Regions from separate parts of the Mitsuaria sp. BK037 genome, predicted to be linked through region 2. Evidence: predicted binding sites of a transcription regulator. Region 2 holds the regulator's gene; the other holds the start of a gene.
The links. Region 2 encodes NrdR, which represses ribonucleotide reductase genes. Its sites were predicted from a motif close to CACNANATNTNGTG; they were not measured.
Positions count from the first base shown of each region.

Region 1: the regulator NrdR is predicted to act here: its motif matches at 1,631-1,644, upstream of FHT37_RS14735 (ribonucleoside-diphosphate reductase subunit alpha).

Region 1 covers NZ_JACHYS010000002.1:587,526-601,986, forward strand. Annotated here, with positions in the region: gene FHT37_RS14735 (ribonucleoside-diphosphate reductase subunit alpha) at 1-1,406, opposite strand, end outside; gene FHT37_RS14740 (sigma-54 dependent transcriptional regulator) at 1,966-3,648, opposite strand; gene FHT37_RS14745 (PAS domain-containing sensor histidine kinase) at 3,638-5,374, opposite strand; gene FHT37_RS14750 (PP0621 family protein) at 5,387-5,677, opposite strand; gene FHT37_RS14755 (inner membrane protein YpjD) at 5,724-6,557, opposite strand; gene ffh (signal recognition particle protein) at 6,604-7,998, shown strand; gene ftsY (signal recognition particle-docking protein FtsY) at 8,084-9,376, opposite strand; tRNA gene FHT37_RS14770 (tRNA-Met) at 9,476-9,552, shown strand; gene FHT37_RS25425 (polysaccharide lyase family 1 protein) at 9,720-11,174, opposite strand; gene FHT37_RS14780 (hypothetical protein) at 11,660-12,484, shown strand; gene FHT37_RS14785 (hypothetical protein) at 12,552-13,067, shown strand; gene miaB (tRNA (N6-isopentenyl adenosine(37)-C2)-methylthiotransferase MiaB) at 13,122-14,461, shown strand, end outside.
Region 2 covers NZ_JACHYS010000001.1:1,128,735-1,143,195, reverse strand. Annotated here, with positions in the region: gene FHT37_RS04995 (DUF748 domain-containing protein) at 1-1,297, opposite strand, end outside; gene FHT37_RS04990 (YdcF family protein) at 1,386-2,153, shown strand; gene FHT37_RS04985 (UbiD family decarboxylase domain-containing protein) at 2,390-3,943, opposite strand; gene FHT37_RS04980 (lytic transglycosylase domain-containing protein) at 4,252-5,103, shown strand; ZMP/ZTP riboswitch at 5,230-5,376, shown strand; gene glyA (serine hydroxymethyltransferase) at 5,466-6,716, shown strand; gene nrdR (transcriptional regulator NrdR) at 6,733-7,176, shown strand; gene FHT37_RS04965 (GspH/FimT family pseudopilin) at 7,286-7,900, shown strand; gene FHT37_RS04960 (type IV pilin protein) at 7,897-8,316, shown strand; gene FHT37_RS04955 (PilW family protein) at 8,330-9,112, shown strand; gene FHT37_RS04950 (PilX N-terminal domain-containing pilus assembly protein) at 9,109-10,239, shown strand; gene ribD (bifunctional diaminohydroxyphosphoribosylaminopyrimidine deaminase/5-amino-6-(5-phosphoribosylamino)uracil reductase RibD) at 10,236-11,912, shown strand; gene ribBA (bifunctional 3,4-dihydroxy-2-butanone-4-phosphate synthase/GTP cyclohydrolase II) at 11,963-13,069, shown strand; gene ribH (6,7-dimethyl-8-ribityllumazine synthase) at 13,083-13,547, shown strand; gene nusB (transcription antitermination factor NusB) at 13,544-14,056, shown strand; gene FHT37_RS04925 (nitronate monooxygenase family protein) at 14,136-14,461, opposite strand, start outside.

The DNA of each region.
Region 1 (14,461 bases), on a different contig from region 2:
CGGTCGTCACCGGTGTTCTTGCGCAGCTCGAGGAATTCCTCGATGTCCAGGTGCCACGTCTCCAGGTAGGCGCAGACGGCGCCCTTGCGCTTGCCGCCCTGGTTCACCGCGACGGCGGTGTCGTTGACCACCTTCAGGAACGGGACGACGCCTTGCGACTTGCCGTTCGTGCCCTTGATGTGCGAGCCCAGCGCGCGCACCGGCGTCCAGTCGTTGCCCAGGCCGCCAGCGAACTTGGACAGCAGCGCGTTTTCCTTCAGCGCTTCATAGATGCCGTCCAGGTCGTCGGCCACCGTCGTCAGGTAGCAGCTCGACAGCTGCGAGCGGCGCGTGCCCGAGTTGAACAGCGTCGGCGTGGAGCTCATGAAGTCGAAGGTCGACAGGACTTCGTAGAACTCGATGGCTCGGGCTTCGCGGTCGATCTCGTTCAGCGCCAGGCCCATGGCCACGCGCATGAAGAAGGCCTGCGGCATCTCGATGCGGGTGCCGTCCACATGCAGGAAGTAGCGGTCGAACAGCGTCTGCAGGCCCAGGTAGTCGAACTGCAGGTCACGCTCAGCCTTCAGCGCGGCGCCCAGCTTGGCCAGGTCGTACTGCTGCAGCTTCTCGTCCAGCAGCTCCGCCTGCACGCCCTTCTTGATGAAGCCGGGGAAGTAGTCGGCGTACGCGGTGGCCATCTCGGCCTGCGTGACCTCGCGGCCCAGGATCTCCTTGCGGATCGTGTGCAGCAGCAGGCGGGCGGTGGCCCGGGTGTAGCCCGGGTCCTTCTCGATCAGCGTGCGCGCGGCCAGGATGGCGGCCTTGTAGACCTCGTCCATCGGAACGCCGTCGTACAGGTTGCGCTTGGTCTCGGCCAGGATCGGATCCGGCTTGACGTCGGCGCCCAGGTTCTCGCAGCTCGACGAGATCAGCGCCGCCAGCTTGTTCAGGTCGAGCGGCACCCGCACGCCGTTCTCGACCACCGAGATGCCGGACTCCAGCACCGCGGCCTGGCGCTGCTCGCCCTGGGCGGCGCGCTCCTGGGTGCGGCGCTCGCGGTACAGCACGTAGGCGCGCGCCACTTCATGGTGGCCGCCGCGCATCAGCGCCAGCTCGACGTGGTCCTGCACGTCCTCGATGTGGAAGGTGCCGCCGGCCGGGCGCGAGCGCAGCAGCGCGCGCGTCACCGAATCGGTCAGCGCGTCGACGGTTTCGCGCACGCTGGCGGACGCCGCACCGCTGGTGCCGTGCACCGCGAGGAAGGCCTTCATCATCGCCACGGCCACCTTGCTCGGCTCGAAGTGCACCACCGCGCCGTTGCGGCGGATGATCTGGTGCTGCGGGAAGCTGGCCGAAGCGGCGGCGGACTCGCGCGGAGCCTGGGCCAGGCCCGTTTCAGCGGTCGGTGTGGCGGCGACAGTCTGCATGGGATCCTCGTCTGTTCTGGTGTCTGGAAAAACAAAAAAGCTTCGCCCGGCCCGGCTTGTCCGAAGGGCCCGGCGATCAGGGGGTCAGGTGATGTCGGCGGTGCTGCTGATGCGCCCGGACTTGGGATTCCCGGTCCTCCGACCAAGGGGTCGGCAGCGCGGGCAAGACGTCTGAGGGAGCATTCATCGCCGTGTTTGCGAAGTCAGCAGGATAGCATGCAAAACACTATATCTAGTGGTCACGGCACCTTCAAGGAACTAGCGGTAGCGTCATCGCCCTTGACGTTCACCACCCGCTGGTCTAGCGGGAAGACCTGACCCCGCACAGCCCCGATGGATTCGCGCATCGTGTCCGCAAGCCCAGGATTGGCGCGGGTTGCAGCCGGGAATCGGGCGCGAGGGCCGATGGTTGCTGAGCAGGCGTCGATGGCGCTTCGATGACACGCCGCGCCGCTGTCCCCACCCGTTAGGACAACCCCGCCCTAGGACCTTCCCGGAGGGGCCACCGGCGGTGGGGTCATGGTCGCATTGCGCGCAGTTCCGCTGGGATGCGAACCGGTCAGGACTCGTCGCCGCCGACCGAGATTTCCAGCCGCGCCATGCGGTAGCGCATCTGCCGCAGCGACAGGCCCAGGCTGGCGCCGGCCGCGGTGCGGTTGTTGCGGTGCTGCTCGAGCGCCCGCAGCAGGATCTGCTTCTCGACCTCGTCCAGATAGGTGGCGAGGTCCGCCGGCAGCGGCGCACCGCCACGCGCCTCGGCGGGCAGAGCGGCGCCCAGCGGCGGCTCCGCGGCCACCTCGGCGGTCTCCGCCGGCGCGTCATCCAGGCCCAGCACGCTGTCGGGCAGGCCGAGGTCGGCCAGGTCGATGCCGTCGCCGCTGGACAGCGCGAGCGCGCGATGCAGCAGGTTCTCGAGCTCGCGCACGTTGCCCGGGAAGCTGTAGCGCGACAGCGTCGCCAGCGCCGCCGGCGTCAGCGCGGGCACCGGCGCCACCCCGGCGTCGGCGGCGATGCGCTGCAGGATGCGCGCGCTGATCGGCGCCAGGTCCTCCATGCGCTCGCGCAGCGGCGGGACGCGGATCTGGATCACGTTGAGCCGGTAATACAAGTCCTGGCGGAAGCGGCCGCCGGCCACCTCCGCGGCCAGGTCCTTGTGGGTCGCGCTGAGCAGCCGGACGTTGACCGGCATTTCCGCCACCGCGCCCACCGGCCGCACCGAGCGCTCCTGCAACGCGCGCAGCAGCTTGGACTGCATCGCCAGCGGCAGGTCGCCGATCTCGTCGAGGAACAGCGTGCCGCCCTGCGCCGCCTGGAAGAAGCCCTCGCGGTCCTCGCTCGCGCCGGTGAAGGCGCCCTTGCGATAACCGAAGAACTCCGCTTCCAGCAACTGCTCCGGGATCGCGCCGCAGTTCACCGCGATGAAGGGCTGGGGACGGCGCGCGCTGACGTCATGGATCGCACGCGCCACCAGCTCCTTGCCGGTGCCGGACTCGCCGTTGAGCAGCACCGGCGCCATGCTGCGCGCGACCTTCTCGATCAGCTCGCGCACCTGGCGCATCGGCGCCGAGTCGCCGACCAGCCGCTCCAGCGCCGTGGTCGAGCCGGTCAGCGGCGGCACGGCGCGGGCCGGCTTGCGCGCTTCGGTCGGCGCCGGCCGGGGGGCCTCGACCGAGCCCAGCACATCGAAGGCGCCGGGCGCGGTCGGCGCGAAGGCATCCGGCGCGGCGGCGACGGACATCGCGCTCGAGGCCGCGTTCGATGGCGGGTTGAATGCCGGGTTCGACGACGCGTTCGACGGCGCACTCCACCCCGGGCCCGACGCCGCCGCCGGCGCGGACGAGAACGGCTTGGGCACCGGCCCTTCCATCTTCGGCGTCCGGCCGAGCGCCGACGCGACCACCATCCGGAACTGGCGCAGGTCCACCGGCTTGGTCAGGTAGTCGTAGGCCCCGGCCTTGAGCGCCTCGACCGCGTTCTCGGCCGAGCCGTAGGCGGTGATGACCAGCGCGCGCTCGCTGCGCCCCTGCTGCTCCAGCCAGCGCAGGATGTCCAGGCCGCTGCCATCGGGCAGCCGCATGTCGGTGATGACCGCGTCGTAGCGGCGCGTGCCCAGCAGCTCCAGCGCGTCCTCGACGGTACCGGCGCTGTCCAGCGAGAAGCCCTCGCGCAGCAGCGTCATCTCGTAGAGGGTGCGCAGGTCGGGCTCGTCGTCGACGACCAGCAGGCGGGGATCAGCGCTCATGGAGTTCGGTATCGGGGAAATGGGAATCCGGTCCCGCGGACGGGACCGAGGCAAGCGCGGCGCCTGGCGAAGCCGGCCGCGACAGCAGCACGCGGAACTCGTTCGCCTCGGCGTTCGGTCCGGTGTCGCGGCGGTGGTATTCGATGCGGGCGCCGTAGCGTTCGCACAGCTCGCGGCAAATGTACAGGCCCAGGCCCGAGCCCCGGCTGCGCGTGGAGAAGAAGGGCTCGAACAAATGTCTTTCGACCTCGGCCGGGATGGGCTCGGCGCGGCTGAACACCGACAGCCGCACCCACTCGCGGTCCTCGCCCAGCTGCACGCGCAGCGCGCCCGGACCGGGGCGCGCGTGGCGCAGGCCGTTGTCCAGCAGGTTGATCAGGACGCGGCGCAAGTGCTCGGGCTCGAAGCTGACGAGCAGGCCGTCGCGCTCGATCTCGACGCGCAGCGGGCTGGCCTCGCCGCCAGGCAGCCGCTGGGTGGTGGCCCAGTCGGCGCAGTACTCGCGCACCAGCGGCGCGACGGCCAGCGTCAGCGCCACCGGCGCGATGCCGGGCGCGACCTCCATCACGTCGTCGACCAGGCGCTTGAGCCGCTCGACGTTGGACGCCACCATGCGGGTGAGCTGCTCGCCCTTGGGGTCCTGCGCGAGGTCCTCCGACAGCAGCGCGTTGGCCTGCGCGATCGCGGTCAGCGGATTGCGGATCTCGTGCGCGATGCCGGCGGACACGCGCCCCATCGCCGCCAGCTTCTCCTGGCGATTGCGGGCTTCGAGCAGGCGGTTGTCCTCGAGGAAGAGCACGCACAGGTCGTCGCCGTCCAGCGGCCGCAGCGTGAAGCGCATGCGCACCCGCAACGAGCGCTGCGAGCCGCGGCCGAAGTCCAGCAGCAGATCCCGGCCGGCCTCCGGCCAGAGCTCGCCGGCGAAGGCCTTCTCGACCGCCCGCAGCAGCGGCTTCCAGGCTGGCGTGGTGTCCAGCCGGAACGCCCCCGAGCGCAGCGAGGCGCCTTCCGCGAGCAGCGCCCGCGCCGCCGGATTGGCGGTGCGCACCAGGCCGCGGCGGTCGACGACGGCGACACCCTCCTCCATCTCCTCGATGACGAGGCGGTTCAGGTCGGCCTGCTGGCGGGCGTACTCGAGGCTGCCGCGCGCGGCGCGCTCCTCGCGCGCCAGGCGTGACGCGATCTCGTTGGCCAGCAGCGTGACCACGAACAGGCCGCAGCCCAGCAGCCCGGCCTGGCTGATGCGCAGCGCGCCGTCCTGCTCGTTCAGCACCGCCCAGCCCGACATCGACAGCAGCACCAGGCTGGGCAAGGCGGCGCAGCCCAGCGCGCGCAGCCGCGGCTGCAGCGCGCCGGCCATCAGCGCCGGCATGAAGAACAGCGCGCCGTAGGGGCCGCTGGGATCGCGCACCTGCAGCAGCGTGAACAGCACCAGGTCGGCGCCGATGCTGACCATGAACTGCCGCGTGCTCAGGCCGGCGCGCTCCTTCGGTGGCGCGTCGCCGCCGCCGAACCAGCGCGGCAGCATCCACGCCAGCACCGCCTGCGTGCCGTAGATCAGCGAGATCAGCGTCGTCCAGCCAGTGGGCTTGGCCCCCATCAGGCCGGCCAGCGACTGCGTCGCCAGCAGCGCCAGCCCCAGCGCCGCGCGCGCACCCATGAAGGCGCGATACAGGCGCTGGATGGTGCTGGCGCTGATGGCGCCGACGGTCTCGGAGGTGGTCATGCGGTCCGGTGCTCAGGTCGCGGCGTCGTCGCGCCGGCCGCGCGCCGCCTCGGCGGCTTCCAGGCGATGCTCATGCGCCGCGCGGTGGGCGGCGCTGCAGAACTGGCCGCCGCGACCGGGCAGCGCATCGCTCGCCGGGAGATGCATGCCGCACTCGGCGCAGCTCACCATGTGCTCGGGCAGGCGCGGCGCAGGCGGCGGCGCGGGCCGGGCGTTGTCGCGCCGCGTCGGCCGGCCGCGCTTGAAGCCGATCACGAAGGCGATCACCGCCAGCAGGACGATCCAGAAAAGCAGCTTGATCACGATGGGCGCGGTGGAAGCTTCGGGGAGGAGGTCGACGGGGTCGGCATCAGACGGGCGGACGCTGCAGCACGACCTCGAGCACGAAGCGCGAGCCGGCATAGGACAGCAGCAACAGCGCGGCGCCGAAGTAGAGCCAGCGCGTCGCGCGCCGGCCGCGCCAGCCGAACACCCGGCGTCCCGTCAGCAGGCCGGTCAGCACGACCCAGCCCATCACGGCGAACAGCGTCTTGTGATCCCAGCGCCATTGCGGCGTGAAGGCCACGCCCAGCAGCAGCGCGATCGACAGCACGACCACGCCGGCACCGACGAACTGGAAGGTCAGGCGCTCCAGGCGCAGCAGCGGCGTGCCGAGCGCCGGCGCGCCCTGCCCCTTCTGGGCGCGCATCTGGCGCTCGGCGCGGTTCAGCATGACCGCATGCATCACCGCGACGCCGCACAGGCCGTAGGACGCCAAGCCCATCGCCCAGTGCAGCGGCGCCAGCGGCGAGCCCGCCTGCGGTCGGTATTCGCCCGGGAACATCCAGGCCACCAGCATCACCAGCAGGCCCAGCACGCTGAGCAGGCGCTGGGCCGAGGGCAGCGGCAGGAAGCGACTCTCGACCAGGTAGACGCCGGTCACCAGCCAGATCGTCATCGACAGCGAGGGCGCGAAGCCGAAGCGCGCCGCGTGGCTGCCGTTGACCGGCGCGGCGCCGATGCCGCCGATGTCCACGACCAGCGCGGCCAGGTGCAGCAGCCAGGCCAGCACCAGCACCGAGCGCCAGGTGCGGGGCCGCAGATGCGCGAAGGCGGCGGCAACGGCATAGGCCACCGCGCCGGCGGCGCTGAGGGCGGCCAGGAGCAGGCCGCTGGGCTCGGCGGAGGCGGACGATAAAATCATCCGCAAAGTGTAATGACGAGCGCCCGCTTCCGCGGGCGCCAATACGATGGCTTCCACCCTGACCGATCGACTGAGCCGGCTCGTGAAGACGATGCGCGGCCAGGCCCGCATCACCGAGTCCAATGTGCAGGACATGCTGCGCGAGGTGCGCATGGCGCTGCTGGAGGCCGACGTCGCGCTGCCCGTGGTGCGCGACTTCATCGCCCGCGTGAAGGAGAAGGCGCTCGGCCAGGAGGTGGTCGCCTCGCTGAATCCGGGGCAGGTGCTGGTCTCGGTCGTCCACAAGGAACTGGCCGCGACGATGGGCGAAGGTGTCGCCGACATCAACCTGGCCGCGCAGCCGCCCGCCATCATCCTGATGGCCGGCCTGCAGGGCGCCGGCAAGACGACGACCACCGCCAAGCTCGCCAAGCACCTGACCGAGAAGCGCAAGAAGAAGGTGCTGACGGTCTCGGCGGACGTGTACCGCCCCGCCGCGATCGAGCAGCTCAAGACGGTGACGAAGCAGGCGGGCGCCGAATGGTTCCCGTCGGCGCCGGACCAGAAGCCGCATGACATCGCCCTGGCGGCGCTGGACCATGCGAAGCGCCACTTCTTCGATGTGCTGCTGGTCGACACCGCCGGCCGCCTGGCGATCGACGAAGCACTGATGGCCGAGATCCGCGACCTGCACGCGACGCTCAAGCCGGTGGAGACGCTGTTCGTGGTCGACGCGATGCAGGGTCAGGATGCGATCAACACGGCCAAGGCCTTCAAGGAGGCGCTGCCGCTGACCGGCATCGTGCTGACCAAGCTGGATGGCGACTCGCGCGGCGGCGCGGCGCTGTCGGTGCGGCAGATCACCGGCGCGCCGATCAAGTTCGCCGGCGTGTCCGAGAAGATCGACGGGCTCGAGGTCTTCGACGCCGACCGCCACGCGGGCCGCGTGCTCGGCATGGGCGACATCGTCGCGCTGGTCGAGGAAGTGCAGAAGGGCGTGGACGTCGAGGCCGCGCAGAAGCTGGCCGAGAAGCTCAAGTCCGGCGACGGCTTCGACCTGAACGACTTCCTCGCCCAGATCTCGCAGATGAAGAAGATGGGCGGGCTGTCGGGGCTCATGGACAAGCTGCCCACCCAGATGACCGCCAAGGCCGGCCAGCCCGACATGGACAAGGCCGAGCGCGACATGAAGCGCATGGAGGGCATCCTCAACGCGATGACCGCCAAGGAGCGCCGCCAGCCGTCGCTGCTGATGGACGGCAAGTCCAAGGCCAGCCGCAAGCGCCGCATCGCCGCGGGCGCCGGCGTGCAGATCCAGGAGGTCAACCGCCTGCTCAATCAATTCGATCAGATGCAGGGGATGATGAAGAAGATGAAGGGCGGCGGCCTGATGAAGATGATGAAGAAGATGGGCGGCCTCAAGAACCTCATGGGCGGCGGGGGCGGCGGCTTCCCGATGTAAATGCAAAGAGCTCCCTTGGGAGCTCTTTGCATTCCGGGGGTCGCACGTCGTCCTTCGACGGATCTGCGACCGAGGACTTCGGGTTTTATTCGAGCAGGGCCTGCGCGAACTCGCGTGCGTCGAAGGTCTGCAGGTCCTCGAGCTTCTCGCCGACGCCAATGAAGTAGACCGGGATCGGGCGCTCGCGCGCGATCGCCGCGAGCACGCCGCCCTTGGCCGTGCCGTCCAGCTTGGTGACGATCAGGCCGGTGAGGCCCAGCGCGTCGTCGAAGGCCTTCACCTGCGTGAGCGCGTTCTGGCCGGTATTGCCGTCCACGACCAGCAGGACCTCGTGCGGCGCGGTCTCCTGCGCCTTGCCGATCACGCGCTTGATCTTCTTCAGCTCCTCCATCAGATGGAGCTGCGTCGGCAGACGGCCGGCGGTGTCGGCGATGACGACGTCACAGCCGCGCGCCTTGCCCGCGACCACCGCGTCATACGTGACCGCCGACGGATCCCCCCCCTCCTGGCTGACGATCTGCACCCGGTTGCGATCCGCCCAGACGGCCAGCTGCTCGCGCGCGGCGGCACGGAAGGTGTCCGCGGCGGCCAGCAACACATTGGCCTCGGCATCGGCCAGATGGCGCGTCAGCTTGCCGATGCTGGTCGTCTTGCCGGCGCCATTGACGCCCACGACCATCATCACCATCGGCGACTGCTCGCCGATCACCAACTGGCGCTGCAGCGGCTGCAGCAGCTCGGTCAGCGCGTCGACGAGCAGTTGACGCACGACGGCGGGCTCGGTGGCCTTGGCGTCCTTGACGCGACGCTTCAGGTCCTCGAGCAGGAACTCGGTCGCCTTGACGCCTGCGTCCGCCATCAGCAGCGCGGCCTCGAGTTCTTCATAAAGCGCGTCGTCGATCTGCGTGCCGGTGAAGACCTGGGCGATGCTCGAGCCGGTCTTGCGCAGGCCCTGGCGCAGCTTGTCCATCCAGGACTTGCGCGGCGCGGGCTCGGCCACGGGCACTGGTGCCGCGGCTGCGACGGGGGCGGTGGCCGGCACAGGCGTGGGCACTGCGACGACCGGCGCGGGCGCGGGCGCATGCACGACGGGCGGCGACGCAACCGGCGCGGGCGCGACGACAGTCGAAGGGGCCGAGACGGAAGCGTTCGGGCTGGGATTGGGTACCGGCGCGGGTGCGGTCGTCGAAGGCGGAGCGAGGACGGGCGCGGTCTGCGGAGCCGGGGACGGGGCTTGCGGTGCCGGAGCCGAAACGGGCTCGACGGCGACCGGCGGGGCCGGGATGGCGGGAGGGGGCGCAGGGACCGCTTCGGGAGCGGGCGCTGGCGTGGGTTCGGAGGATCCGAAGCCCAGTTTTTTCTTGAGGAAGCTGAACATGGAGGGGTCGAGAGGACTCGCGCGCCGAACGTTTGTCGCCGTGCTCGGCGGGGGCTTGCATTGTCTTCGAAAACTTTGCTATAGTCGCGTTCTTCGCAAGGCGCTTTAGCTCAGCCGGTTAGAGCGACGGAATCATAATCCGCAGGTCCGGGGTTCGAATCCCTGAAGCGCCACCAAATACAAACCCCAGCAAGACGCAAGTCCTGCTGGGGTTTTCCGTTTGAGCCTTCGCTTATCGCTCAAGGCCTGCATTCGAGCAGGTCAAGCGGTCGATCGCGCATCTATCGATGCCTGACGCTTGTCGCAGCGCCTTCACGCATCATTGCGTGGGCGCGCGCTCCGCTTAATTGCAGCTCAGCGTCGCCAGCCCCTTCCCGGCCCCCGCCACATTGAGCAGCCGCTGCTTCACGCAGGCCGGGTCCTGCACCGTGTACGCATACGGGATGCCAACCGGGAAGTTCGCCGTCGTCGTCCAGTCGGTCGCGTCGCGCGAGGGGCTGGAGCCGCTCGCCACCCACTTGATGCCGTAGGTCGCGAAGTCCGCCGGGCTCTTCACGTTGTTGTTGCGCAGCTCCCAGTAGCCGATGGACGAGCTGTCCCGCGAGGTCACCGGGTTCTGCGCGTTCTCGAAGTAGTTGCCCTCGATCAGCGAGTACCCGCCCATCCGGATGTTGGCCCCCGACGTGAGCACGTTCGAATACAGGTTGTTGTAGAGGTGCGTGTAGCCCGCGCGCTGCAGCGGCAGCCGCGACACCACGTTGCTGTACACGTTGTGGTGGAAGGTGATGTAGCGGTCGCTGGCATCGCTGTCGCTGGAGCCGATCAGCCCGACCTTCTGGTGGTCGTGGATGTAGTTGTACGAGTAGGTGATGTGATGCGCGCCCGCCTTGCTGTCGATCAGGCCGTCGAACTCGAGGTCACCGGCGCCGGCGCAGTCCTTCGTCGAGCTGAAGAGCGTGTTGTGGTCGATCCAGATGTTGCTCGGCACCCCGCCGCTCTGGCCCTCGATGCCGATCGCGTCGATCTTCCCGGGCAACAGGCCGATCGTCATGTTGCGGATGATGATGTTGCTGGCCGCCGCCTTGATCGCCAGCCCGAAGTTCGCGGCCGATCCGTTGACGCCCTCGATCGTGACGTTGCTCTTGTTCTTGATCTCGACGATCGCGCCGGCCGGCCTCTGCCATTGCGCGCAGGTATCGGTGATCGTGCCGAAGTCGAAGGTCCCGGCATACCGGATCACCAGCCCGCCGCTGCCGCTGTAGGCGTTGATGGCCGCCTGCATCTGGGCCGCGGTGGTGACCGTCACCGGCGTCGCCGAGCCACCGCCCGTCACCGTCCCGGCATAGCCGCCGCTGTGCCCGGCGGGTGCGGGCGCGGGGGCCGGTGCGGGCGATGGCGCCGGGGCGGGGGAAGGCGCCGGTGAAGGCGCCGGCGCGGGCGAGGCGGCGGGGCCGACGGCGCATTTTTCGGCAATGCCCGGGTTCGGGTCGGCGCCGCCGAAGGTGGCCGAGGTGCAAGGCACCGTGCCGCTGAGCGTCTTGATGACCCACTTGTCCTTCACGCCGAAGGAGACCTGGCGCGCGGTCGTGCCGACCTTGCAGCTGCCGCCCTCGTCGGCGCACTTGGAGAAGCCGGAGGGCCAGTCCACGGCGTGCGCGGCGCCCATCGGGGCCACGGCCCCCACCACGACGGCCATGGCGGCCAGCCCCTGGCGCGGGCGCGGCGCGCGCAAAACGCCAGGCAATGGCGGCTGGGACGCGACCAGTTCGACGGACGCGTCAGTACGGATGTTCTTCATGAATGTCTCCGAGATCGTTGGAGCGATCCGGCGCGGGCATGGCTCCGCCCTCACCGGTCACCGGTGAATCGAAAAATTGCTCGGGAAACCCAACTGCCGATTCGCCCGCCTCGCGCGCCGCGGACCAGCAGGGTCCGCTTCGGGGACGGTGACCGTGGGCAGCGGCCAGCGCCGACACGCCAGCGCGCAGGCGCGGCCATGTCGACAACGGGCGCAGACTAACGAGATCGCCAGTTTTCGGAAAGGCGTTTTACATTTACCAAGCCGGCGTTACGGATAAGCCGAAGTTCCTTTGGCGCCCTTGTCGTACGCCAATTCCTGCCGCTCTTCGCCCGTCTTACAAATTCCCGGGAAAGTCCCGGCGTTTCCGCGCAGGGATCGACAGTTGAAACCGCCGACGGCTCCTTAATATCCGCTCCCAGCGGACCCGCCCGGCCCTTCGCCGGCGCCGACCAGACGGTCCGCCAGAAGCACAACGGGGTGGTATGAAGTCGATCGGGTCGTTGGGTCACTGGGGAAGCGCCGCGCGCGAGCGGGTGGTCGCTGCCGCCTCGCTGCTGGCAATGTCCGCCGTGGCGATCACCTTGATGGTCAGCGCTCCCGCGGCGCGGGCCGAACCCACGCTCGGCGGGGCCCTCGCGGCGCCGACACCCGCCGTGGCGACGACCACCTCCGTGACGCTGGCACCGCTGTCCCCGGCCACGCCCGTCCCGGCGCCGACGGTCGCCCGGCCTTCCTCGGCGCTCGTCGTCGACTTCCGCGGCGAGCCCGCTTCGCCCGAGGCCCGCGCCATGGCACGGGCCGCCTTCGAGCGCGCCGACGCGAAGGGGCTGCCCTTCGCGGTGGTCGACAAGAAGGCCGCCAAGCTTTTCGTCTTCCTCGCCGATGGCCGCCTGGCCGGCGCCGCGCCGGCGCTGCTGGGCCTGGCCCGCGGCGATCGCGTCGCCCCGGGTGTCGGCGACATGGTCGCCACCGGCATCCCCGCGGACCTGCGCACCACGCCCGCCGGGCGCTACGACAGCCAGCCCGGCCCCAACCTGAAGGGCGAGACCGTCATCTGGGTCGACTACGACGCCGCCTTCGCCATCCATCGCCTGCGCCCCAGCCCGGCGCGCGAGCGCCGCGCCGAGCGCCTGGCCTCGCCCTCTCCGGACGACAACCGGATCTCGCTGGGCTGCGTGGTCGTCACCGGCGAGTTCTTCGACCGCGTCGTCGCGCCGGTGCTTGGCCATGGCGCCGGTGTCGTCTACGTGCTGCCCGAGCCCGCGCCGGCACCGCTGGCGCAGGGTGACGCCACCCGCCAGCTCTGACGCCCGGGCCCAAGGCCGCGCGGGCGGCGGCGCGCCCCGCCGCGCTCGTCCCGTTAAACTCGCGCCCTTGCGAATTTTCCGCAGCCACTGGATCTACACCATGTACCGCTGTGCCCCGCCCGCCCTGCCCCGTCGTCGCCTGCTGACGACGTCGGCCGCCAGCACCGCCGCCGCCGCAACTGCCGCCGCCTTCGCGGTCCTCTCGACCGTCGCCGGCATCGGCGCGTTCACCGCGCCATCGACCGCCCACGCGCAGATCGTCCCCGGCCACCGCTATTTCCCGCAGCGCGCGCTGCGCGGCGAACTGGTCATCGGCGTCACGCCGGACGTGAAGCTCAACGGCAAGGCCGCCCGGCTCGCGCCCGGCGCCCGCATCCGCAACGCGGTCGACCAGGTCGCCACGCCGGGCTCGCTGTACGACCAGAAGCTGACCGTCCTCTACACCACCGACATCAATGGCCTGCTCATGGACGTCTGGGTGCTGAACGAGGTCGAGCTGGCCAACAAGTCCTGGCCGACCACCCCGCAGCAAGCCTCCCAGCTGGTCTTCGACCAGGCCAGCCAGGTCTGGCGCAAGCCCTGATCCCTGAACGCCGGCCCGCCCCGCGGGTCGCGCCGATGTCTCCCGGAGCTCCCCATGAGCAAGAAAGTCTTCATCAAGACCTTCGGCTGCCAGATGAACGAGTACGACTCGGACAAGATGGCCGACGTGCTGCGCGCCGCCGAGGGCTACGAGCCCACCACCGACGTCGAGCAGGCCGACCTGGTGCTGTTCAACACCTGCTCGGTCCGCGAGAAGGCGCAGGAGAAGGTGTTCTCCGACCTGGGCCGCATCAAGCACCTGAAGGCCAAGGGCGTGATGATCGGCGTCGGCGGCTGCGTCGCCAGCCAGGAAGGCGCCGCGATCATCGAGCGCGCGCCCTATGTCGACGTCGTCTTCGGCCCGCAGACGCTGCACCGCCTGCCGCAGATGCTGGCCCAGCGCCAGGAGCAGCTGCGGCCCCAGGTGGACATCTCCTTCCCCGAAATCGAGAAGTTCGACCACCTGCCGCCGGCCCGCGTGGAGGGCGCTTCCGCCTTCGTGTCCATCATGGAAGGCTGCTCCAAGTACTGCTCCTACTGCGTGGTGCCCTACACCCGCGGCGAGGAGGTCAGCCGGCCCTTCGAGGACGTGCTGGAGGAAGTCGCCGGCCTGGCGGACCAGGGCGTCAAGGAAGTGACGCTGCTGGGGCAGAACGTGAATGCCTACCGAGGCAAGATGGGCGACTCCGACGAGATCGCCGACTTCGCGCTGCTGCTGGAGTACGTGGCCGAGATTCCCGGCATCGAGCGCATCCGCTACACGACCAGCCATCCCAACGAGTTCAGCCAGCGTCTGATCGACGCCTACGGCAAGATCCCGCAGCTGGTGAACCACGTCCACCTGCCGGTGCAGCACGGCTCGGACCGCATCCTGATGGCGATGAAGCGCGGCTACACCACGCTGCAGTTCAAGAGCATCGTGCGCAAGCTGCGCGCGGTGCGGCCGGACATCCGCGTCGCCTCGGACTTCATCGTCGGCTTCCCCGGCGAGACCGACGAGGACCACGCCAAGACCATGCAGCTGGTGCGCGACATCGGTTTCGACGCCTCGTTCAGCTTCATCTTCAGCCCGCGCCCCGGCACGCCGGCCGCCAACCTGGCGGACGACACGCCCCACGAGGTGAAGGTGCGCCGCCTGCAGGAACTGCAGGCCGAGATCGAGGCCACCGCGATCCGTTACAACGACAGCCTGGTGGGCAAGACGGTGCCGGTGCTGGTGTCCGGCCATGCGCGCAAGGACGCCACCGAGCTGATGGGCCGCACCGAGTGCAACCGCATCGTCAACTTCAAGGGCCATGAGCGGCTGATGCACCAGATCATCCCGATGCGCATCACCGAGGCCTTCGCGCACTCGCTGCGCGGCGAGGTGCCGATCACCGCCGACCTGGCCGGCTG
Region 2 (14,461 bases):
GGGTGGCGGTGATCTCGACCGGCGCCGCCTTCGCCGCCAGCGGCCAGTTCAGCCCGCTGCCGGTCACGCTCAGGGCGTCCACCCGCCAGCGGGCGGCCGGACGCAGCGTCTCATCGGTCCAGCCGACACGGCCGCCTTCCAGCGCCAGGCGCTGGACGCCGACGCGCCACGGCGCCGCGGCGGTTCTCGAGGCACCGGCCGCCGAGGCGGCGGTTGCGCTCGCCACCGGCTTCGGCGCGGGCGCCGCCGGCATGTCCGGCAGCCACAGCCGGCCTTGCGCGTCGCGCCCCATCAGCAGCTCGGGCTGCTTCAAGGTGACCGCGCCCAGCATCACCTGCCGCTTCAGCGGCTGGACGTCGGCCAGGTCGACGGTCAGCGCCTGCCAGCGCAGCCAGTCCGCCCAGACGCCGTCGCCGGCGCCACGCTGCAGCGACAGGTCGCGCAGCGCAGTGCGGCCGCTGATCTTGACCTCGGGCGCCTGCCTGGGCGGCTGCTTGAAGTCGAGCGTCAGCTGCGTGTCGAGCCGGCCCTGCGCCAGGCGCATCGGCAGCGACTTGGGCCAGTAGGCGCGATAGGCCGACAGGTCCAGCGCGTCGAGCTTGACGGTCATGCTCGCGCTGCGGGTGTCCGCGAACGGCTGCGCCTGGCCTTCGCTCTGGAAACCCACGCCGTTCAACTGCCCGGACAGGCGCGGCTGCACATGCACCTCGACGTCCGCGTCGAGCGTCGACAGGAAGGGAATGCCCAGATGCAGCGCCTTGAGCTCATGGACCATGCCGGCGGTCCGGTCGTCCAGGCGGAATTCGCCGTCGGTCAGTTCGATGTTGTAGAGCGCCGCCTCGGCCGGGCCGTCGTCCGGCGACGGCGGCGTCTTCGGCGCCCCGGCCAGCCGGGCGAGGATGTCGTCCAGATCGGTCTTGCCGTCCGGCAGCAGCGCGACGCGCCCGCGCGGCGCCTCCACCGTCAGCGAGGACAGCACCGGCGCCAGGTGCCAGAGCGAGCGTGGCGACAAGGCCGCCCAGACACGGCGCACCTCCAGCAGCGGCGGCGCCTGCGCCGCGGGGCCGGCGATCTTCAGGTCCTCCAGCGTCAGCGCCAGCCGCCACGGCGTGAAGCTGGCGCGGCCGAGCGTCACCGTCCGGCCGAGTTGCTCCGTCGCGATCCGCACGCCCGCCCGCTCGATCCACATCGGCAATGCCACCCACGCGACCAGCAGCAGGGCCACGACGAACAGCACCAGGCCCACGAGCGCGCGCAGGACGCGCCGGGGCCAGACGGGAAGAGCGGAGAAGAACACGGGCACAGCCGGCAGGGACCGGTCGAATCGTCAAGGAAGCTGATTATGCTGGCGGGCCTCAACACCTGACACCCATCCCCGGCTCCCGATGAACGACCTGATACACGCGGTCGCTGCCTTCCTCCTGCCACCCACCGGCGCCTTTCCGCTGCTGCTGCTCGCCTGGTGGCTGCGGCATCGCCGGCGGTGGTTGTCGGGCGCGCTCTTTGCGGCCGGGCTGGTCGCGGTCTGGGTCGGCAGCACCGAACTGGGCGCGCTGTGGCTGCAGCAGCGCCTGCTCGGCCCGCAGCAGGCCGTGCAGATCCAGCGGCTCCAGGACATCCCGCCGCGGGAAAGCGTCATCGTCGTGCTCGGCGGCGGCGCCCGCCGGCTGATGCCGGAGTACGGCAGCGCGCAGCTCAAGCCGGCATCGATCGAACGGCTGCGCTACGGCATCTGGCTCTCGCGCCACACCGGCATCCCGTTGATCTTCACCGGCGGCACGCCGCGCGACGAGCCCGGGGATCGCATGACCGAGGCCGCGCTGGCCGAGCGGACCGCGGCGCAGGAGTTCGGTTTCAAGCTCGCCGCGAAGGAAGACCGGGCCACCGACACCCGCGAGAACGCGCGCTACACCGCCGAGCTGCTCCGCGGCCACCCCGTGCGCCGCGTCGTGCTGGTCACGCACGACGTCCACATGCGCCGGGCGCTGCGCGCCTTCCGGGAGGAACTGCCGCCCGGGGTCGAGCTGGTGCCGGCGCCGATGGGGCTGGCGCTGTCCGGGTTCGAATGGCGCGACCTGCTGCCGTCGCAGGACGGCACCGCCCGCGCGCGCTACCTGGGCTACGAATGGCTGGGGTACCTGGCCGGCCATTGAACGGGCCTTCCGCCGGGCCGGGATCGCGCAGTTACCCCAAATAGAAACCCCCTCCGCGCCGGGCATCCCGGACGGGAGGGGGTGGGCGGACCAGCCGCCTTTGGGGCTCCGCGGCGATCTGCCGCAGGGCTCCTGGCGCGCAGAGACTGCGCCAGAGGAAGTGCCGGAAAGGCCTGACAACCTTAGGTGGGCCATCCGGCCGATTCAAGCCGCGCCCCCTAGGAATCAGGACATTCCTAGCCCCCGAACAAACGCTGATAGAGATCCGCCGCGCGGGCCCTGTGTTCGGCCGGCATCTCGATGACGCGCCCCCACTCGCGACTGGTTTCGCCCGGCCATTTGTTGGTCGCGTCCAGGCCCATCTTCCCGCCCAGTCCGCTGACCGGCGAGGCGAAGTCCAGGTAGTCGATCGGCGTGCCCTCGACCAGCGTCGTGTCCCGCACCGGATCCATGCGGGTCGTGATCGCCCAGATCACGTCCTGCCAGCTGCGGATGTCCACGTCCTCGTCCACGATCACGATGAACTTGGTGTACATGAACTGGCGCAGGTAGCTCCACAGGCCGAACATCAGCCGCTTCGCATGGCCCGGGTACGCCTTCTTGATCGAGATCACCGCCATCCGGTAGCTGCAGCCCTCCGGCGGCAGGTAGAAGTCGACGATCTCCGGGAACTGCTTCTGCAGGATCGGAACGAACACCTCGTTCAGCGCCACGCCCAGCACCGCAGGCTCGTCGGGCGGCTTGCCGGTGTAGGTCGAGTGGTAGATCGCGCCGTCGCGCTGGGTGATGCGGTTCACCTCGAAGACGGGGAACCAGTCCTGCTCGTTGTAATAGCCGGTGTGGTCGCCGTAGGGCCCCTCCAGCGCGTGCAGGTAGCCGCCCTTCTCCTTGAGCGGGATGCCGTCCTCGCTGTGGCCGGTGAAGCCGGGCGCCGCCGGCGGGATGTGCCCCTCCAGCACGATCTCCGACGTCGCGGGCACCTGCAGCATCCGGCCGGCCTCGCCGACCTGCGTGTCGGCGACCTCCGTCCGCGAGCCGCGCAGCAGCCCGGCGAACTGGTATTCGGACAGGGTGTCCGGCACCGGCGTCACCGCCCCCAGCGTCGTCGCCGGGTCCGCGCCCAGCGCCACCGCGATCGGGAAAGGCTGTCCCGGATTCGCGATCGCGAAGTCGCGGAAATCGAGGGCGCCGCCGCGATGCGCCAGCCAGCGCATGATCAGCTGCCGGCGGCCGATCAGCTGCTGTCTATAGATACCCAGGTTCTGGCGCAACCGGGGGTTGGCGATCCGCTGCGGTCCGCGCGTCACCACGAGGCCCCAGGTCAGCAGCGGGCCGATGTCGCCTGGCCAGCAGGTCTGGATGGGCAGCTGCTTGAGGTCGACGGCCGCGCCCTCGACCACCTGTTCCTGGCAGACCGGCCGCTTGACCAGCGCCGGCTTCATGTCCCACAGCGCCTTGCCCATCTGGGCCAGCTTGCCCAGGTCGCGCATGCCGCGCGGCGGTTCCGGCTCCTTGAGCGTCGCCAGCAACTGGCCGACCTCCCTCAATTGGGTGGTCGACTCCGCGCCCATGCCCAGCGCCACCCGGCGCGGCGTGCCGAACAGGTTGGCCAGCACCGGCATGCGATGGCCGGTGGGCCGCTCGAACAGCAGAGCCGGCCCTTCCGCCCTCAGCACCAGGTCGCTGAGGGCCGTCATCTCCAGCACCGGCGACACCGGATCGGTCACCCGACGCAGTTCCCCCATGCCTTCCAAAGCGCCCACAAAGTCACGCAGATCTCGGTACTTCATAACCAAAAGTTTTGATGAACAAGGCCCATACTATTGACGGGTTATTGTTGATCCATAGAATCGCGCCCTGCCCTGGCCCCCAGGGTTATCCCGGTCTTCGCCTTGGGACGGCGAAACCGGTCCGCTGCCAATGGACGCTGGATCGCCCGTCTGTCGCGCCAAGCGCCCGGAGCCCTCTGAGAGCCCTCCGAGCCGCCGACAACGCCCGAACCGGCCCATTATCGCCACCCCCAAGGGTGCGTCCGACGAGTGAACGCGATCTGCGACTCGTCCCGCACACACCGGGCGTGGTCGGAGAAAGGAGTCGCATGACAGCGCGTTCGGACCTGCTATCCCTCCCCCGCCAGGCGCGTGCCGCCCTGGTGCTGTTCATCAAGGACATCGGCCAGGGTTTGCTGGTCGTCAGCCACAACACGCTCGCCCTGGTGGGCTTCGCCGTCGTCGCCGTCGGGCTGGTCTTCGCCAGCCAGGCCGACCTGCGCCAGCAACTGGAAGGCCAGGTGCTGGGCTGGCTCAACGCCCGCCACGAGGCGCGCGTCGAGGCTTCCGGCGACGTGCTCGCGCTGATGGCCGAGCCCGAGGCGATCACCCGCGCCACCGCGGTCGATCCCAAGGAACTGACCCGCCAGCAGGCGCTGGTCGCCAACTACCTGGCGCGCCGCTACCGCGTCGCGCCCGAGCCGGTCAGCCGCCTGGTCAAGGAAGCCTGGGACGTGGGCCAGCGCGCGCGCGTCGATCCCACGCTGATCCTGTCGATCATGGCGATCGAATCGGGCTTCAACCCCTTCGCCCAGAGCGCCGTCGGCGCACAGGGCCTGATGCAGGTGATGACGCGCGTGCACGACGACAAGTACGAGGCCTTCGGCGGCAACCTGGCCGCGTTCGACCCGATCACCAACCTGCGCGTCGGCGTGCAGGTGCTCAAGGAATGCATCCAGCGCGCCGGCAGCCTCGAGGAAGGCCTGCGTCGTTACGTCGGCGCCACCAACCTGCCCGACGACACCGGCTACGCCGCCCGCGTGCTGGCCGAGCAGGACCTGCTCAAGGCGGTGGTCCAGGGCCGCAACGTCAGCCCGTCCGCGCCGCGCCCGATCCGCGAGCCGGCCTCGGCGCCGGCCACCGGCGGCGAGCAGGTCGCGATGACCGCCGTGATGCGCTGATCCAGCCACCGCGCCTCGAAAAAACGGGTTCCTCGGAACCCGTTTTTTCATTGGCGCGTCGGCGTGCCTCCAGCCAGGAACAATGTCACGACCCGCGCCGTGCCCCGCTCCGGTGCGGCTACACTGCACGCTTCGCGCAACTGGCGATCAGGGCGCCCTGTCCGGTGATGATTCCTTCACCGCGCAGGCGTCGCCCGAGGTGGGTCACCACCGGGAAGCGCGAACGGCCGGGGTCTCCTCCGGCTGTCCGTGCCGTTCGCCTGGGCCGCCGTCGTTCCGGCATCCGTCGCCGCATCGCGCCCCGCGATCGCGCCGATGCGCCGCCGGGCGGGCGGCGCCAACCCTTGAGCCGACATCAAATCATGTTTGACCGCACCCAACAGACCCTCGCCAACGTCGACGCCGAAGTCTTCGCCGCCATCCAGCAGGAGAACCAGCGGCAGGAAGAACACATCGAGCTGATCGCCTCGGAGAACTACACCTCGCCGGCGGTCATGGCCGCGCAGGGCAGCCAGCTGACCAACAAGTACGCCGAGGGCTATCCCGGCAAGCGCTACTACGGCGGCTGCGAATACGTCGACGTCGTCGAGCAACTGGCGATCGATCGCCTCAAGCAGCTCTACGGTGCCGAGTTCGCCAACGTGCAGCCCAACAGCGGCTCGCAGGCCAACCAGGGCGTGTTCTTCGCGCTGCTGCAGCCGGGCGACACCATCATGGGCATGAGCCTGGCCGAAGGCGGCCACCTGACCCACGGCATGGCGCTGAACATGAGCGGCAAGTGGTTCAACGTCATCTCCTACGGCCTGGACGCCAAGGAGGAGATCGACTACGACGCGATGGAAGCGCTGGCGCGCGAGAAGAAGCCCAAGCTGATCATCGCGGGCGCCTCGGCCTACTCGCTGCGCATCGACTTCGAGCGCTTCGGCAGGATCGCCAAGGAGATCGGCGCCTACTTCATGGTCGACATGGCGCACTACGCCGGCCTGATCGCCGCGGGCGTCTACCCGAACCCGCTGCCGCACGCGGACGTGGTGACCTCGACGACGCACAAGAGCCTGCGCGGCCCGCGCGGCGGCATCATCCTGACCAACGACGAAGCGATCGCCAAGAAGATCAACTCGGCGATCTTCCCCGGCATCCAGGGCGGTCCGCTGATGCACGTCATCGCCGGCAAGGCGGTGGCCTTCAAGGAAGCGCTGTCGCCGGAATTCAAGGCCTACCAGCAGCAGGTCGTCGCCAACGCCAAGGTGCTGGCGCAGACGCTGATCGAGCGCGGCCTGCGCATCGTCTCCGGCGGCACCGAGAGCCACGTGATGCTGGTGGACCTGCGTCCGAAGAACCTGACCGGCAAGGAAGCCGAGGCCATCCTGGGCGCCGCCCACATGACCTGCAACAAGAACGGCATCCCCAACGACCCGCAGAAGCCCATGGTCACCAGCGGCATCCGCCTGGGCACGCCGGCGATGACCACCCGCGGCTTCAAGGAGGAGCAGGTCCGCGCGACCGCTCACCTGATCGCCGACGTGCTGGACAACCCGCATGACGAGGCCAACCTGGCCCGCGTGCGCGACAAGGTGGCCGAACTGACCCGTCAGTTCCCGGTCTACCGCTGAGCGGAGCCCGCGGCGCATGCGTTGCCCCTTCTGCGGTCACGGCGACACGCAAGTCTCGGAGACCCGCGAATCGGATGAAGGCGACGTGGTGCGTCGCCGCCGGCGCTGCCAGTCCTGCGACAAGCGCTTCACGACCTACGAGCGCGCGGAGATCGCGCTGCCCATGGTCGTGAAGAAGGACGGCACGCGCGCCGAGTTCGACATGGGCAAGCTGCGCGCGTCGATGACGCTGGCGCTGCGCAAGCGTCCGGTCAGCATCGAGCAGATCGACGCCGCGCTGGAACGCATCCAGGAAAAGCTGCTGAGCAGCGGCGCGCGCGAAATCCCGTCGACCAAGCTCGGCGAGCATGTAATGCGCGAGCTCAAGCGCATCGACAAGGTGGCCTACGTGCGCTTCGCATCGGTGTACCGCTCGTTCGAGGACGTCGATGAGTTCCGGCAGCTGATCCGGGACATCTAAGCCCCCCCAAAAGCCGGCCCCCTTCAGCGGGCCGGCTTTTCCCACCTGAAGGCGAAGCGCCGCGACGCGCGTCTCCCTAGAGTTCCTGGCAACTCTTCCGGAGACCGACGTGCCCACTGCCCTTCCCCTTCCCTTTCCCGCCCTTCCCGTCCCCGCCTCCCGCGAAGGCTCCGTGCCATCGGGCGCAGGTCGCGGCTTCAGCCTGATCGAGTTGCTCGTGTCGATCGCGATCGTCGCGCTCGCGGCGATGCTCGCCGGCCCCGATCTGCGCGACTGGCTCTGGCGCCAGCGGCTCGCCAACAGCGCGCAGGCTGTCCTTAGCGACCTTCAGCTGGCACGCAGCGAGGCCATCCAGGGCGCGCGCAACGTGATCCTGCGCTTTGGCGGCGACGAGTCCCCGGTGACCGGCAGCGGGCGCTGCTACGTGCTGCACACCGGCCCCCTCGGCGGCTGTGGCTGCCGGATGGACACCCCGCCGGTCTGCGACGCCGGTGCCCAGGCCATCAAGCAGATGCGCTGGACACGAGGCCGCGGCCAGCCGGAGGTGGTGTCCAACGTGCCGTCGATGCTCTTCAGCGGCCGCCAGGGCACCGTGTCGGTGAGCGGCACGGTCGAGGTCCGCATGGAAGGCATCGGCGCGATCCGCCACATCGTCAGCCTGACCGGTCGCGTGCGCAGTTGCGCGGCCGAGGGCACCGCGAGCCGCCTGCCGAGGTGCGCATGAGGACGCGGGGCTTCTCGTTGATCGAGATCGTGATCGTGCTGGCGATCCTGGCCGTCCTCGCCGTGCTGACGCTGCCGAGTTTCCGCGATCACGTCCTGAAGGGACGGCGCGCCGAGGCGCGGGAGGCCTTGCTGGCGCTCCAGCTGGCGCAGGAGCGCTTCAGGTCCGGCCACCCCCGTTATGCCGACCGGCTGGAGGACCTGGCGCAGTCGCCGTTGACGCGCAGCAGCCTCTACCGGCTGCGCATCGCGCAGGCGGACGCGACGCGCTACACGCTCGAGGCCATCGCGCAGGGCAGCCAGACCGGGGACCGCCGGTGCCAGGTATTGACACTCCGGCTGGAGGCCGGCGCCATCCACACCTCGGGCCGGGACGCCGGGGGCGCCGAACAGGCCGACGCCTGCTGGCCGCGCTGAAGGGGGCAAACGCATGTCCGCTCATCGTCACCCTCCGCAGCATCCCCGTGCGTCGCGAAATGCGCAGGGGATCTCGCACGGCTTCACGCTCGTCGAACTGCTGGTCGGCTTGGCCATCAGCCTGATGCTGATGGCGGGCGCCTTCACCATGGCCGGCCTTCAAGTCGGCGCCCATCACCGGTTGCTGCTGGAGCTGCAAGTGCAGCAGGAGCTGCGCGCCACCGCGGAGCTGATCCTGCGCGACCTGCGCCGTGCCGCCTTCTGGGACCGACCGCAGGAGGCCCTCTGGCAGGCCGATGCACCCGCGCCGGTCCGCAACCCCTACGCCGACCTGGACGTGGGAGAAGCCGGCACCCACGTGACCTACAGCTTCTCCCGGGACGGCAACTCGACCGGTGGGACCGGCGTGCGGGAGGTCGCCGGGTTCCGCTGGAGCGAGGGCCGCATCGACCAGTTGGTCGCGGGCCGCTACCAGCCGCTGACCGATCCGGCGCTGCTGCGCGTGCGCGCCTTCGACCTGCGGGTCGACTCGCAGGCGAAGTCGCTGGGAGACGCCTGCGCGCGCGCCTGCTCGCCGGGAACGCCGCCGCCCGCGCCGCCTCCAACCGACGGCGGCAGTGGCAGCGGTGGGGGTGGCGGTGGGGGTGGCGACGCGCCCGCTTGTGGCCCAGCGATCCTGACCCGCATGGTCGAACTGGTGCTCGACGCCGAGGCCGTTCACGATCACCGGGTCCGTCAACAGCTGACGGTGCGTGGCCTCGTGCGCAACGACGCGCTCGCGGGAGACTGCCCATGACCCGGCGCCTGCAACGCGGGCTCGGCACGCTGGCGATGTGCGTCGTGCTGCTCGGCGTACTGGCGCTGGGTGCCGCCTGGGCAACGCGCCAGTTGACGACGGCCCAGCGCGTGGCCGCCAATGACCACCGCGCCGCCACCGCCTTCGAGGCGGCCGAGGCCGGCATGGCCTGGGCGATCGCGATGCTCAATGGCGGCCATGTGGACGACAGCTGCCGGCCGGCATCGCATCCAGCCGGCCCGAGCGCCGACATTGCCGCCGCCGGCACCTCCAGCGCCTCCGCGACCGACTTCCGCAGCCGCTTCCTGGAGCTCGGCGCGGACGGGCATTACCGCGCGAAGCCCAGCGCCCCAGGCGCAGGGGGTGCGATGTCCCCGGCCTGCACGAACACCGGACCGCTCCGCTGGACCTGCCAGTGCGCGACCCAGCGCGACCCCGCCGGCGCATCACCCACCGCGGACGCACGGCCCCTGGATCCGCAACCACGCTTCACCGTTCGTTTCACCGACGCGGGCCCGGCCGGCCAGCTGAAGCTGATCGTGCGCGGATGCAGCGACCGCCGGGCCGACTGCGACGACCTGTCCGAAGGCCCCTCCGGCCTTGCCGAGGCTGCCCGGCATCTGGCCCTGCTCAGCGCCCTGCGGCTGCCGCCGCCGCAGGCGGCGACCGAAGGGCCGGGCAGCTTCCTGCGCATCTTCGGCTATCCGGCGATGCGATATCGCGGTCAGCCCGCCATCGCGCGCATGCGCTGCGACGCGGACTGCGGCGCCCCGCTCGCCCAGGCCCTGGCGCGGGGCCGTCGCCTGATCTGGATCGACGGCGACGCGCGCCTGAGCGAGTGGCCGCCGGCCGCGCTGGACGGCACGCCCCTGGTGCTGGTCGTCGACGGCCGCCTCGACCTCTCCGCGCCGGGCAGCGCGCAAGGCGTGCTCTATGCGCGGGAGGGCATCGGCTGGCACCCGCCCGTCGGCCAGGCCGCCTCCTGGCGCGGCGCGATCGTGACCGACGGCGTCTTCGACCCGGGAAAGACCGTCACCCTGACCCACGATGCCGCGGTGCTCTATCGCGTGCATCGCCAGATGGGCAGCTTTCTTCCCGTCCCCGGTAGCTGGAGCCCCACGCGATGACCGACGCCCGCGCCCCTTTCCCGCATGACGGTCGGCGTCGTCGCCGGGGCTTCACCCTGGTGGAAGCCTTGATCGCGCTGGCCTTGCTCGCGATCGGCACGGCAGCGCTCATGGCGCTCCAGGTCCGTCTGCGACTCGTTGTCGACGACATCCGGCACCAGGAGCAGGCGCTGCGCCTGGCGCGCAACGAACTCGAGCGCTGGCGATGGCGGCCCGACGGCCCGGCCCCCTCGCTGACCTGGGAGGGGCCGGCCACCGAGTTCAAGCTCGACGCGCAGTCCGCGCCCTGGCATGAGCCGATGCCGCCCGGCAGCCTTCCGGCGGACGGTCCGGCGGACGGTTTCATGGCCGACGTCCCGCCACTGCGCGCGGTCCACCTCCGGGTCCACTGGACCGATCGCGCCGGCAGGCCGCGGTCGCTCACGCTGGACAGCCTGCTGCCGGCGGAGGATCCCGCCCTCTCGGGCCTGCTTCTGCTGCCGCCCAAGGTCGCCGCTAGACTGCGCGCCATGCAAGCGCCCCGCCCCGCCTCATCCCCGCCCCCTTTCCATGCCGACACCCGGGACAGCCGCTGGATGACCGAGGCGGTGCGACTGGCGCAGGGCGCCGTCGGCCTCAGCGATCCCAATCCCCGCGTGGGCTGCGTGCTCGTGGACGCGCAGGATCGGGTGCTCGGACAAGGGCACACGCAGGCGGCGGGCCAGGCCCATGCCGAGGTCATGGCGCTGCGAGACGCGCAGGCCCGTGGTCACGATCCGCGCGGCGCCACCGCGTATGTGACGCTCGAGCCTTGCGCCCACCACGGTCGCACCCCGCCCTGCTGCGACGCGCTGATCGCAGCCGGCGTGGCCCGGGTCGTCGTCGCGCTGGACGATCCCAATCCGCTGGTCGCCGGCCAGGGCCTGGCGCGGATGCGCGCCGCCGGCATCGTCACGGACGTGCTCACGGCGGACCATCCGGCAGCGATCGAGGCGCACGAGCTCAACATCGGTTTCCTGACCCGCATGCGCCACGGCCGCCCGTTCGTGCGAATGAAGATCGCCGCGTCGCTGGATGGCCGCACGGCGCTGTCCAATGGCGTTAGCCAATGGATCACCGGCCCCGAGGCCCGCAAGGACGGCCATGCATGGCGCCGTCGCGCCGGGGCGGTGCTGACCGGCATCGGCACCGCCCGCGAGGATGACCCGCGCCTGGATGTCCGCGACGTGGAGACCGCCCGGCAGCCGCAGCGGGTGCTGATCGACTCGCGGCTGGAGCTCCCGCCGTCCGCCCGCCTCCTGGCGCCGCCCGGCGGGCTGCTCGTTTATCACGCGCTGGCGCAGGCCGGCGAACGGGGGGCGGTGCTCGCCGGCCTGGGCGCGGAACTCGTCGGCCTGGCCGATCCGGCGCGGGGCAAGGTGGACCTGGCCGCGGCGATCCACGACCTGGGCCGCCGACAGGTCAACGAGCTTCACATCGAGGCCGGCTACAAGCTCAACGGCTCGTTGCTGCGCACCGGACTGGTCGACGAACTGCTGGTGTACCTGGCGCCGACGCTGCTCGGCGAGGGCCGGGGCATGGTCGACCTGGGCGGGCTGACGGCACTCGCCCAGGCCCCCCGCTTCCGCCTGGTCGAGAGCCTGGCGGTCGGCGGCGACCTGCGCCTGCGCCTGAGACCGGCCACGAGCGCCTAGACCCAGCCCTCCTCCGGCCCGCCAGGCCCGCCCCGCCTACAATCGCGCCCATGCCTATTTCACCGATTCCCGAGCTGGTCGCCGAACTGGCGGCCGGCCGCATGGTCATCCTTGTCGACGAGGAAGACCGTGAGAACGAGGGGGACCTCGTCCTCGCCGCCGACCACGTCACGCCGGAAGCGATCAACTTCATGGCCAAGCACGGCCGCGGGCTGATCTGCCTGACGCTGACCCGCGAGCGCTGCGAGCAGCTGCAGCTCCCGCCGATGGCCACCCGCAACGGCACCAAGCACGGCACCGCCTTCACCGTGTCGATCGAGGCCGCCACCGGCGTCACGACCGGCATCTCCGCCGCGGATCGCGCGCGGACCGTGCAGGCCGCGGTCGCGAAGGGCGCCGTGGCGTCCGACCTGGTGCAGCCCGGCCACATCTTCCCGCTGCAGGCCCAGGACGGCGGCGTGCTGATGCGCGCCGGCCATACCGAGGCGGGCTGCGACCTGTCGCGCATGGCCGGCCTGACGCCCGCCGGCGTCATCTGCGAGATCATGAACGACGACGGCACCATGGCCCGTCTGCCGGATCTGGAGGTCTTCGCCCAGGAGCACGGCCTGAAGATAGGCACCATCGCCGACCTGATCGAATACCGCAGCCGCAACGAATCGATCGTGCAGCGCATCGCCCAGCGTCCGCTGGAGACGCGCGAGGGCCGGTTCGAATGCCACGTCTTCCGCGATCGCTCCAACAACGTCCACATGGCGCTGGCGCTGGGTCAATGGCAGAAGGACCAGGAGGTGCTGGTGCGGGTGCACGAGCCCTTCTCCGCGATGGACCTGCTGGACGCCGGCCGCTGCGGCCACAGCTGGCCGCTGCCGCAGGCGCTGGCGGCCATCCAGCGCGAAGGCTCGGGCGTGGCGGTGCTGCTGAACTGCGGCGAGGACGCCGACGCGCTGCTCGCGCGGCTGCAGCCGGCGACCGGCGAGGAACCGCGCCAGACCATGGACCTGCGCACCTACGGCGTCGGCGCGCAGATCCTGCGCGAGCTCGGCGTGCATCGGATGAAGCTGCTCGGCAGCCCGCGCCGCATGCCCAGCATGACCGGCTACGGGCTGGAAGTGACCGGTTTCCAGGCCGCCCAGGCCACTCCCAACGACTGCTGAATCCGAGGACCGCATGCAAGGATCTGACAAGGGTCAGTCGACCCGACTCGACGGACGCGGCCTGCGCGTGGGCATCGTCCAGGCACGCTTCAACGACGAACTGACGACCGCGCTGGCCCAGGCCTGCCGGGCTGAACTGAACCGGCTCGGCGTCCAGGACGCCGACATCCGCCACGTCACCGTGCCCGGCGCGCTCGAGGTGCCGGTGGCTCTGCAGGCCATGGCCGTCAGCGGCCGCTTCGACGCGCTGGTGGCGCTGGGCTGCATCATCCGCGGCGAGACCTACCACTTCGAACTGGTCGCCAACGAGAGCGGTGCCGGCGTGACGCGCCTGACGCTCGACCACCGCCTGCCGATCGCCAACGCGATCCTGACGGTGGAGAACGAGGAACAGGCCTGGGCCCGTGCCGAAGAAAAGGGCCGCGATGCCGGAACCGTCGCCGTCGAGATGGCGCAGCTGCTGAAAGAACTCAAGTGAACACCAAGGACACCTCCTCCCCCGCCGGCAAGCCCGCGGCCAAGAACGGCGGCAAGCCGGCCGCCAGGAAGGCGCCGGCCAAGTCGGCCCGCCGCCGCTCGCGCGAGCATGCGCTGCAAGGCATCTACCAGTGGCTGGTCACCGGCGAAGACCTCGGCGTGATCGACGCGCACACGCGTGAGCAGGACGGCTTCGACAAGGCCGACCGCGGTCATTACGACAAGGTCTTCCACGGCGCGATCGAGGAAGCGGCCGACCTGGACGCCGTGCTCGCCCGCCACGCCGACCGCAAGACGACCGAGCTCTCGCCCATCGAGCACGCGATCCTGATGATCGGCGCCTACGAGCTGAAGAACTGCATCGACATTCCGTACAAGGTGGCGATCAACGAGGCCGTTGAACTGGCGAAGTCCTTCGGCGGCACCGACGGCCACAAGTACGTCAACGGCGTACTGGACCGCGCCGCGATCGACCTGCGGCCGGTCGAGGTGAAGGCCGCCCGCGGTTGAGCGCGCGGCGCCTCAGGCGCCAAAAGCTGCAAGGGCCCGGGACGATCCGTCCGCGGGCCCTTTGTCATTGCCTGGCGTCTCAGGCCGCCGGCGTGCCGAGGGGAACCCCGGGCGTCAGCAGGCGTTCCAGCAGCTGCCGCACGCTGGCGATCTGGTCGCCGAACGGCAGTGCGCCGCGACCGCGGAAGAACAGGCCTCTCGCGGTCTCGCCGCGCAACGCCGAGGCCAGTCGCTGGTCGATGCAGAACTGACCCCAGTCCTTCAGGCCATCGCGCAGGCCGCACTGGCTCAGGCAGTCGAAGGCCAGGGTGCAGCGCTTCTTGAGCTGCGCGACGGACTGCAGGCGCGCCTCCGCGCCCAGGTACTTCTTCAGCCACGGCGTCATCACCGCCCGCGCCGGCAGGC